DNA from 2 places in the Paenibacillus sp. FSL K6-2524 genome. Region 1 is predicted to be linked to the other one. Evidence: predicted binding sites of a transcription regulator. Region 1 holds the regulator's gene; the other holds the start of a gene.
What was found. The regulator Rex, encoded in region 1, represses fermentation and respiration genes when NADH is low (regulators of the CRP and FNR family bind a similar motif). The targets are predictions, from matches to a motif close to TTGTGAAATATTTCACAA.
Positions count from the first base shown of each region.

Region 1 (4,777 bases):
AGGCTTTTCAAGAAGATAAGCATTTATTAATTGAGGCCGGAACTGGAACAGGTAAATCTCTAGGGTATCTTCTGCCTGCCATTTACCATAGTGTGAAACAAGATGACAAGGTTATGGTCAGCACTCACACGATTAATCTACAGGAACAGTTGCGCGAGCGTGACATTCCATTACTGACTGAAGTAGTGCCTTTTCCATTTAGAGCTGCCATTTTTAAAGGAAGACAGCATTATTTGTGTTTGAGAAAATTTGAACATAAAATAAATAGAAAAGACTTTGCAACGCCAAAAGAAGAAGTAATGATCGCCGCACAAATGATTGTATGGTTGACCCAAACGGAGACCGGGGACGATGAGGAACTCAACATGGGGAATCGTGGGGGGGACTTCTGGGAGACTGTGGCTAGTGAGTCGGACTCCTGTCTGGGTCGTTCCTGTCCTTGGTTCCGCAAATGCTTCTATCATCGTGCTAAGCATGAGGCTGGTATCGCTGATGTAGTCATTACTAACCATTCCAAATTGTTCACAGATATTCAAGCGGGACATCAATTGCTTCCTAGCTATGAGCGATTGGTTATTGACGAAGCTCATCATTTAGAAGACGTAGCCGGAAAGCATCTGGGCCTTCAATTAAAGTACTTTACTGTTGTGCATACTTTGACACGTCTGTTCAAAGATAGTAAGACAGGACAACTTCCGAGTCTTAGAAGCGCCCTTCAGAATACGAAGAGTGAAAAGTCATCAGAGTGGTGTTCTATTATTGATGGCTTATATCGTTCTCTGCTGGATGTGAAAGAGAGCTGGGATAAGCTCAGCGAAATGCTCTTCGTGCTCATGCCTGACCGCAGTGATGCAGCTCCAGGAGATCCTGGACAGTTCGTTCTTCGGTTACTTCCAAATAGGAAGCCCAAGGAATGGGATGCTATTGAAGCATTGGAGAATCAGATTTATGTTATTCTGAGCGATGTGCTTCGCAAGGGAGAACGCATGCTAGGTGAGATTAGGGAAGAGCCAGATGATTACGGATCTGAAGGTTTAATGACGGATATCAGTGGATTATTCAAAGATATCGCAAACGAGCGTGATGGTTTGCGTTCTTTCATCAAACTGGATGACGAGGATACGGTGTACTGGATCGAAGGCAATGGTAATTACCGTAGTCGATCATTACAGATCTTTGCTGTTCCAATTGATGTGAGCGCCCAATTAAAATCGTATTTCTTTGATAAGAAGAAGAGTGTAGTGATGACTTCGGCGACATTGTCGGTCGATAAATCATTTCAATATATGATTGAACAGCTTGGACTTCAGGAGGCTGCCTCCGAAGATAGATTGGTTACTTCAGTGCTTCCATCTCCATTTAATTACCGTGATCAAGCACTCCTAGTAATTCCAAGGGATTTCCCGAGTGTTAAGGGGAGCGTAGGAGATGATCATTTTGTCAATACGCTTGTGCAGTCTTTAGCAGACACTGCAACTGTAACACAAGGTCGAATGTTGGTGTTGTTTACCTCTTATCGAATGTTACGGCAAGTGTATGATCCTCTTAAGGAACTGCTGTCTCAACGGGGAATTACGGTAATAGGCCAAGGGATGGATAGTGGTAATCGTAGTAAGTTAACTCGCAGGTTTCAAGGGCAGAGTGCTTCCGTTCTGCTTGGAACGAGTAGTTTCTGGGAAGGTGTAGACATTCCAGGTGAAGCTTTAACCAGCTTGGCAATTGTCCGTTTACCTTTCCAACCTCCCAACCATCCGTTGATTGAAGCGAAGAGTGAGCGACTTCAGAAGGAGAAGAAGAATCCCTTTATGAAGTTGTCTGTGCCGCAGGCGGTTATCCGCTTTAAGCAAGGTTTTGGACGGCTGGTCCGTTCTTCGCAAGACCGTGGAATTGTGGTTGTTTATGATACGCGCATCTTGGAATCCTACTACGGAAAATACTTTTTATATTCATTACCCGGACCGAAGATGGAGCATATGCCACTTGAACAGATGGTTCCACGTATTTCGGAATGGCTGGTCGCTGAAGAACAACAAGGTTCTTCTTTATCAGATTAGGAGGAAAAATGCATGAAATCAGAAAAAATATCGGATGCCGTGGTACGAAGATTACCCGTTTACTTACGTTTTCTAAATCAATTAAGTCAAAGGGAAGTACCTACAGTTTCCTCACAAGAGTTGGGTCAGAAACTGGCACTCAATCCGGCACAAATTCGTAAGGATCTTGCCTATTTTGGTGATTTCGGTCGTAAAGGGATTGGATACGACGTTTCTTATCTGATTGAGAAAATTCGTCAAATTTTAAACTTGGACCAACAAATTAATGTAGCTTTGGTCGGAGCTGGTAACTTGGGACAAGCGCTTTCCAATTACAATGCTTACTTGAAGGATAATATGAAAATTGTGAGTATTTTTGATGCCTTTCCGTCGAAGATTGGTAGCAAAATCAATAATATTACGGTACAACCAATAGAGGAACTAGTAGAATCGGTCAAACAGAATAATATCCGAATCGGGATTATTACAGTTCCGGATACAGAGGCGCAGCGAGTAGCTGATGTTCTAGTAGCCGCTGGGGTAGAAGCGATTCTCAATTTCGCTCCTACAATTCTGAAGGTCCCACCTGAGGTGCGTATTCATGCGGCCGATTTTACAACGGACCTCCTGAGTTTAGCCTATTATTTGAATGGAAAGGAAACAGAATTAGATGAGTCATAAGTGGTTAATTAAAAATGGGACGATAGCGGTAATGGACGATGCACGTCCCGTAGTTAATGGTTATATGTTGGTTGAGGGAGATACGATAACGTATATTGGTGAGGAACGTCCTGAAGGTGCAGAAGGAGCAGAAATTTTTGATGGAGCAGGCCTTCTCTTCCTTCCAGGTTTGGTAAATACGCACGGACATGCGGCGATGTCACTGTTACGTGGGTATGGGGATGATCTTGCCCTACAAGTTTGGCTTCAAGATAAAATGTGGCCTATGGAGGCTAAATTTACAGGTAGTGATGTGTATTGGGGGACTTCATTGTCCGTGCTTGAAATGCTAAAAGGTGGGACGACGACCTTTCTAGATATGTATGACCATATGGACCAAGTGGCCAAAGTAGTAGAAGAATCGGGTATACGTGCTGTTCTTATGCGTGGTGCAATTGGGTTCTGCTCTGAAGATGAACAACGCCAGAAGTTAAATGAAGCTGTTGGATTTGCTCGTGACTGGCATGGTAAAGCAGACGGGCGGATCACAACGATGCTCTCACCACATTCACCTTATACTTGTGCACCTAATTTCTTCGAGAAATTTGTTCAGGCAGCCCACGATCTTAACTTGCCGTTACATACGCATATGTCGGAGACTAAGACTGAAGTGGAACAAAATGTGAGTAATTATGGCGTACGACCGGTTCAACATTTACTCAATATGGGTATGTTCTCTCGTCCATCACTGGTTGCACATGCTGTGCATTTGAACGATGAGGAGATCGAAATTCTGGCAGCACATCAAGTAGGAGTATCCCATAATCCAGGTAGCAATCTAAAGCTCGCTAGCGGTGTTGCTCGAGTGCCTGAATTACTCAAAGCGGGTGTTACCGTTTCACTTGGTACAGATGGTGCTGCTAGCAATAATAACCTTGATATGTTTGAGGAAATCCGGTTGGCTGCATTGATTCATAAAGGGGTATCTGGTGATCCAACTGCTGTACCGGCATTACAAGCACTCAAGATGGGTACAGAGTATGGTGCTAAGTCAGTTTTCTTACAGGATACGGGCAAATTGGCCCAGGGAATGAAGGCCGATTTTATTGCTCTGAATACGGAGCAGGCTCATTTTCTGCCAAGAACCGATTATATTTCTCATGCAGTGTATTCGGCCGGAGCGAAAGATGTGGAGCATGTTTGGGTGAACGGCAAACAAGTGATTAAGAATGGTGCTGCGCTGACTATTGACGAAGAAAAAGTGCGTTATGAAGCGCAAGCAGCTTATGAAGGATTGTTATCTCGTTAATTCGTCGTCATAGCTCAAACAAGTCATTAACGGGGAGTGGAAGAGAAGGTTGAAGAAGAAAACCAAATGGATACTAATCTCTATCCTAACCCTGCTGCTCGTGCTCTTTGGTCTTCACCGTTTCTATATCTATATCCAACAGGATTTGTGGAGCGGCGAGCAAGCCGCGGTAGTACGAGCACAGCAGGAAGCCGGTATTAGCGATGTTAAGAAAGTATATAAATCGGTTTGGGATGAAGTGTGCTGGGTTGTAGAAGGTAAGGATGAATCGGGGCAAGCAGTCATGGTATGGATTCAAGAAGGAAAAGAATCCCGAGTAGTCCCTCTCTCAGAAGGAACAACGGAAGCCCAGGTCAAAGCGATCATACATGAACGCTTTCCGGAAATTGATATTGTAAGATTGGTTCCTGGAATTTATAACGATCAATTAGTGTGGCAGTTATTTTATAAAGAGAACGCACATCATTATTATCGTTTCTACAATTTCAGCAGCGGCGAACCACTCTCTGAGGTGTTTACACTACCGAATCGCTAGGTAATTACATTTAAATAAGCCATGTGCACGAATGTTGATAATGAACATTTTGCACATGGCTTATTTTTGTGGTGTATGCATAGTTTAAACTGCGAAATAATATAAAATTTTAAATATAGTCACACCTTCCATTCGAATTAGTGTGTATGATGTGATATACTTCTATTTGTTGAAATGATATACGATTAGTATATCGATATAGTCGGAAAATAGTATACTAGTTAATATATATCAACACAT
Region 1 is NZ_JBBOSP010000001.1:3,948,171-3,952,947, reverse strand. It holds gene dinG (ATP-dependent DNA helicase DinG) at 1-2,054, shown strand, start outside; gene NST85_RS18080 (redox-sensing transcriptional repressor Rex) at 2,067-2,714, shown strand; gene NST85_RS18075 (amidohydrolase) at 2,704-4,002, shown strand; gene NST85_RS18070 (cell wall elongation regulator TseB-like domain-containing protein) at 4,052-4,537, shown strand.

Region 2 (4,777 bases), 1.8 Mb from region 1:
GATTTTACCCAAGCGGGTGAACTATATCGTAGCTTCACACCGGAAGAGCGGGATAATCTGATCCGTAACATGGTGAATGATCTCCGTGCGACGAATGAAGAGATTCAACTTCGGGCGATCTGCAATTTCTTCCGTGCCGATGTAGAGTACGGTATGCGCCTTGCAGAGGGACTTGGTGTTGATATCAGTGGATTTATGTCTGGTGCCCCTAAGAGTGAATAAGTAAGTATTACGGCGATATCAATGGACGAAGCTCCTTATGTGGAGCTTCGTCTTTTTAATATGATTTTCTACTCAACCTCAAAACGACTGAGAAAATTATGGTAAAATGGAAGTAGCTTGGGGAGGAGATGAGTAGTGATAATGAAAAATACAAGAGAACCGGTTATCCGGATAAGTGATCTTAGAATGAAATATGGTGATAAATATGTGTTGAACGGGGTTGATCTTGAAGTATATCCTGGTCAAATTATTGGATACATAGGTCCGAATGGTGCAGGTAAGAGTACTACAGTTAAGATTATGCTTGGCCTGGTGGAGGGTTACAGTGGTGATGTGAGTGTACTTGGGCAAAGCCCCAGTGATGGAAAGGTTGATTACAAGAAAAGGATAGGTTATGTTCCGGAAATTGCAGAAATGTACGACACGCTGACCGCGTTGGAATATCTGTCTTTTATCGGCGAATTATATGGACTAAAAGCAGTAGACGCAGAACTTAAGGGAATTAAATTGATGGAAAGCTTCGGGCTGCAGGATGTGTCCAACGCCCGGATTGCGACTTTCTCCAAAGGGATGAAACAGAAGGTATTGATCATTTCAAGCTTGCTGCATAATCCTGATATTCTTTTTCTTGACGAGCCCCTAAGTGGTCTAGATGCTAATAGTGTTATGGTTGTCAAAGAAATGTTGGCATTGCTTGCGGCTGGTGGGAAGACGATCTTCTACTCCTCACACATTATGGATGTGGTAGAGAAGATCAGTAGCCGGATTATTTTGCTAGACGGTGGGCGAATTGTTGCCGACGGTAGCTTTGAAGAGCTTAAGGCTCAAAGTCATGAAGGATCATTGGAGCAGATTTTCAATCAATTAACTGGTTTTAATGAGCACAGGGCTATCGCGGAAAAATTCGTATCTATTGTGCAAGAGGTGTAATGATGAAAGATTATCGTTCACTGAAGATACTGGATAAGTTTAGTAGGTTATTTGAAAAATCAGGCATTGATTATCCTGTCATGCGCCGTATACTTCAGACTAAATTGACGATGGATGCTAGAAGAGTACCCACCATCATCACGAAGTCTTCGAAGAAGAAAGACGGCAAAGGCGCCCCGGAGGGCAATCAATTTATTCGATCATTATGGTTGTATATCTTATTTGGATTAATGAGCACCCCATTTATTTTGATGGGAGATAATTATATTTTTCAGATGAGTACGGTGTTTGGTGTATTCATGTTCATGATTTTAACCTCGCTTATTTCCGACTTTTCGGCGGTGTTACTTGATATCCGTGACCGAAACATATTGTCTACTAAACCGATAAGTCGGAAGACGATTGCCATGGCTAAGACCATACACATCCTGATCTATATGTTCTTTCTGACAGGAGCTATATCAGGTATACCGCTGGTCGCGGGATTAATTCGGCATGGGGTAGGGTTCTTCCTACTATTCCTGCTGGAACTTATTCTGATGGATCTGCTGATTGTTGTCATTACCGCATTGGTATATTTGGCGATATTAAAGTTCTTCGACGGTGAGAAGCTCAAGGACATGATCAACTATGTACAGATCGGTCTCACAATATCAATTACGATTGGTTATCAACTGCTTATACGAATGTTTGGTGTCGTAGATTTAGAAGTTGTTTTCCATGCGAAGTGGTGGCAGTTCTTCCTCCCTCCTATTTGGTTCGGGGCGTCCTTTGAGAGCCTACTCCACGGTGTGAATGAACCTTTGTTTATTCTATTTTCATTATTGGCAGTGTTTGTACCGATTGCGGCCTTTCTACTCTATATCAAACTTATGCCATCCCTAGAGAGAAATCTGCAAAAACTAGCTGATCCTGGAGGGCGGAGTCGGAAGAAAAAAGGATTCCTATTAAGACGTGTAAACAGTTTATTATGTAGAGACCCACAGGAAAGGGTGTTTTTCAACTTTGCTTGGACCATGATGGGGAAAGAGCGAGAGTTTAAGCTCAAGGTATATCCCTCAATCGGGCTCTCTATTATATTCCCCTTTATATTCTTGTTTAGTGATTTTTCTGGTAATGGGTCCCTTGATCTAGTAGGTACGAAGAAGTATTTGCTTATCTATTTCTGTGCAATACTAGTTCCGACACTTGTAATCATGCTAAGATATTCCGCTAAATATAAGGCATCATGGATATATCAGGCTGCTCCAATATCGGACCATGCACCTATTTACAGGGGGGCACTGAAAGCTTGCCTAGTTCGATTGTTGTTGCCACTGTTTATATTAGATAGTTGTGTTTTTATGATTCTGTTTGGCGCAGTGATTATTCCGGACTTGATCGTGGTGGCACTAAGTTTCACGCTCTATACTGTGATTTGTTTTGCTTGTATGCGCAAAGCCCTCCCTTTTTCCGAGGCATTCGAAGGAGGACAACAGGCGGAGAGCATACGAGTGATTCCCCTGATGCTTCTATTGGCAGTGTTCGCGTTTCTTCACTGGCTGGCTACGAGTTTAGATTATGGTGTTTATGGTTATATTGTAGTCTTGGTCGTTGCAAACCTTGCTGTATGGAAATGGGCATTTTCCAAGGCTATATTACAGCGTGGGATTCAGATATAAAATGAGAACTTAAGGTTCACTGTCTCTAAAACTTAACTTACAATGACTGCCCTGTTGATCAAGAATCAATGGGGCAGTCACAGTTTTTTCACAAACACATAGGTAGTCTGATGAAGGAAAAGGGCGCTATAGTGCGGAAATCAGATATTCTTCATAATTGTGACATTAGTCATGTGATTCTTGTCACAAAATTATTACTTTTACGGCGTTCATTTTAATTTTTCCGTGATAGAATTCACAATAGATAAAAAAAGATAAACAAAGAAAGAAAGTAGGGAAGAAATTTATGGATCCGATCATGCTTGCGCGCCTTCAATTTGCAACCACAACGATTTTCCACTTCTTCTTCGTGCCGCTGTCCATTGGTCTGGCGCTGCTCATTGCAATTATGGAAACTATGTATGTTGTGAAGGGTAAAGAAGAGTATAAACGTATGGCGAAGTTCTGGGGGAAGCTGTTCCTGATTAACTTTGCAGTAGGGGTGGTTACTGGTATTCTTCAGGAGTTCCAGTTTGGTATGAACTGGTCAGATTACTCGCGATTTGTAGGGGACGTGTTTGGCGCACCGCTAGCGGTTGAAGCGCTATTTGCATTCTTTATGGAATCAACATTTATTGGATTATGGATTTTTGGTTGGGATCGTTTATCCAAACGTGTTCATTTGCTCTGCATTTGGCTCGTTGCGATTGGTACGGCGGTTTCAGCGTTCTGGATTTTAGCAGCTAACTCGTTTATGCAGCATCCTGTTGGATTTGAGATCAACAATGGGCGGGCTGAGATGAACGACTTCTTTGCGCTGATTACCAATGGGCAGTTGTTGGTGGAATTCCCGCATACCGTTCTGGGTGCGTTTGCCACGGGGGCCTTCCTCATTACAGGTGTCAGTGCTTATAAACTATTAAAGAAACAAGACGTTAAATTCTTTAAGAAATCGTTCCAAATTGCGATTATTGTTGGTCTGATTTCTTCGTTGGGTACAGCGTTATTCGGTCACCAGCAAGCTCAGTACTTGGTGGAAACTCAACCGATGAAGATGGCAGCATCTGAAGCTCTGTGGGGTAAGAGTGGTGACCCAGCTCCATGGACGGTATATGCTCATATTGATTCAGAAAATGGAAAGAATAATTTCGAAATACAAATTCCGTACTTGCTCAGCTTCTTGTCCTACAGTAGCTTCACTGGTGAAGTGAAAGGGATCAATGAGCTTCAAGCGGAATATGAGCAAACTTATGGACCAGGCGACTACATTCCACCTGTGCGCACAACGTTCTGGAGTTTCCGGATCATGGTTGCTGCCGGGTCATTGATGATTGTACTTGGTCTCTGGGGTTTATATCTGATGAAGCGCAAAAAATTAGAGTCTCCAAACAAATGGTATTATAAGCTCATGTTGTGGTCGATATCGCTACCATTCATTGCGAATACAGCGGGATGGGTCATGACGGAAATTGGTCGTCAACCATGGACCGTGTTCGGACTCATGCAAACGAAGGATAGTATCTCACCTAGTGTTACTTCAGGACAAATTTTGTTCTCAGTGATCAGTTTCACTACAATTTACGCGGCACTTGGTGCGGTCATGGTGTACTTGTTCGTCAAAGTTATTAAGAGTGGTCCATACGCTGAAGATAATCATGATGACCATTCAGCAGATCCATTTGGTAAGGAGGGTAACCATGCTATCTCTTAATGAACTCTGGTTCGTGCTTGTTGCAGTATTGTTTGTAGGGTTTTTCTTTCTAGAAGGATTCGATTTCGGGGTCGGAATGAGTACGAAGTTCTTGGCCAAGAACGATACGGAGAAAAGAGTATTGATCAATACAATTGGTCCCTTCTGGGATGCGAATGAGGTGTGGCTAATTACAGCAGGGGGCGCGATGTTCGCAGCTTTCCCGAACTGGTATGCCACTATGTTCAGTGGATATTACACACCGCTGGTCGTCTTGTTACTCGCACTGATTGCC
Region 2 is NZ_JBBOSP010000001.1:5,793,555-5,798,331, reverse strand. It holds gene NST85_RS26995 (catalase) at 1-222, shown strand, start outside; gene NST85_RS26990 (ABC transporter ATP-binding protein) at 364-1,152, shown strand; gene NST85_RS26985 (hypothetical protein) at 1,152-2,813, shown strand; gene NST85_RS26980 (cytochrome ubiquinol oxidase subunit I) at 3,100-4,503, shown strand; gene cydB (cytochrome d ubiquinol oxidase subunit II) at 4,490-4,777, shown strand, end outside.
Region 2: NST85_RS26980 (cytochrome ubiquinol oxidase subunit I) is a predicted target of Rex. The motif match lies at 2,985-3,002, and genes of this name have one in related genera.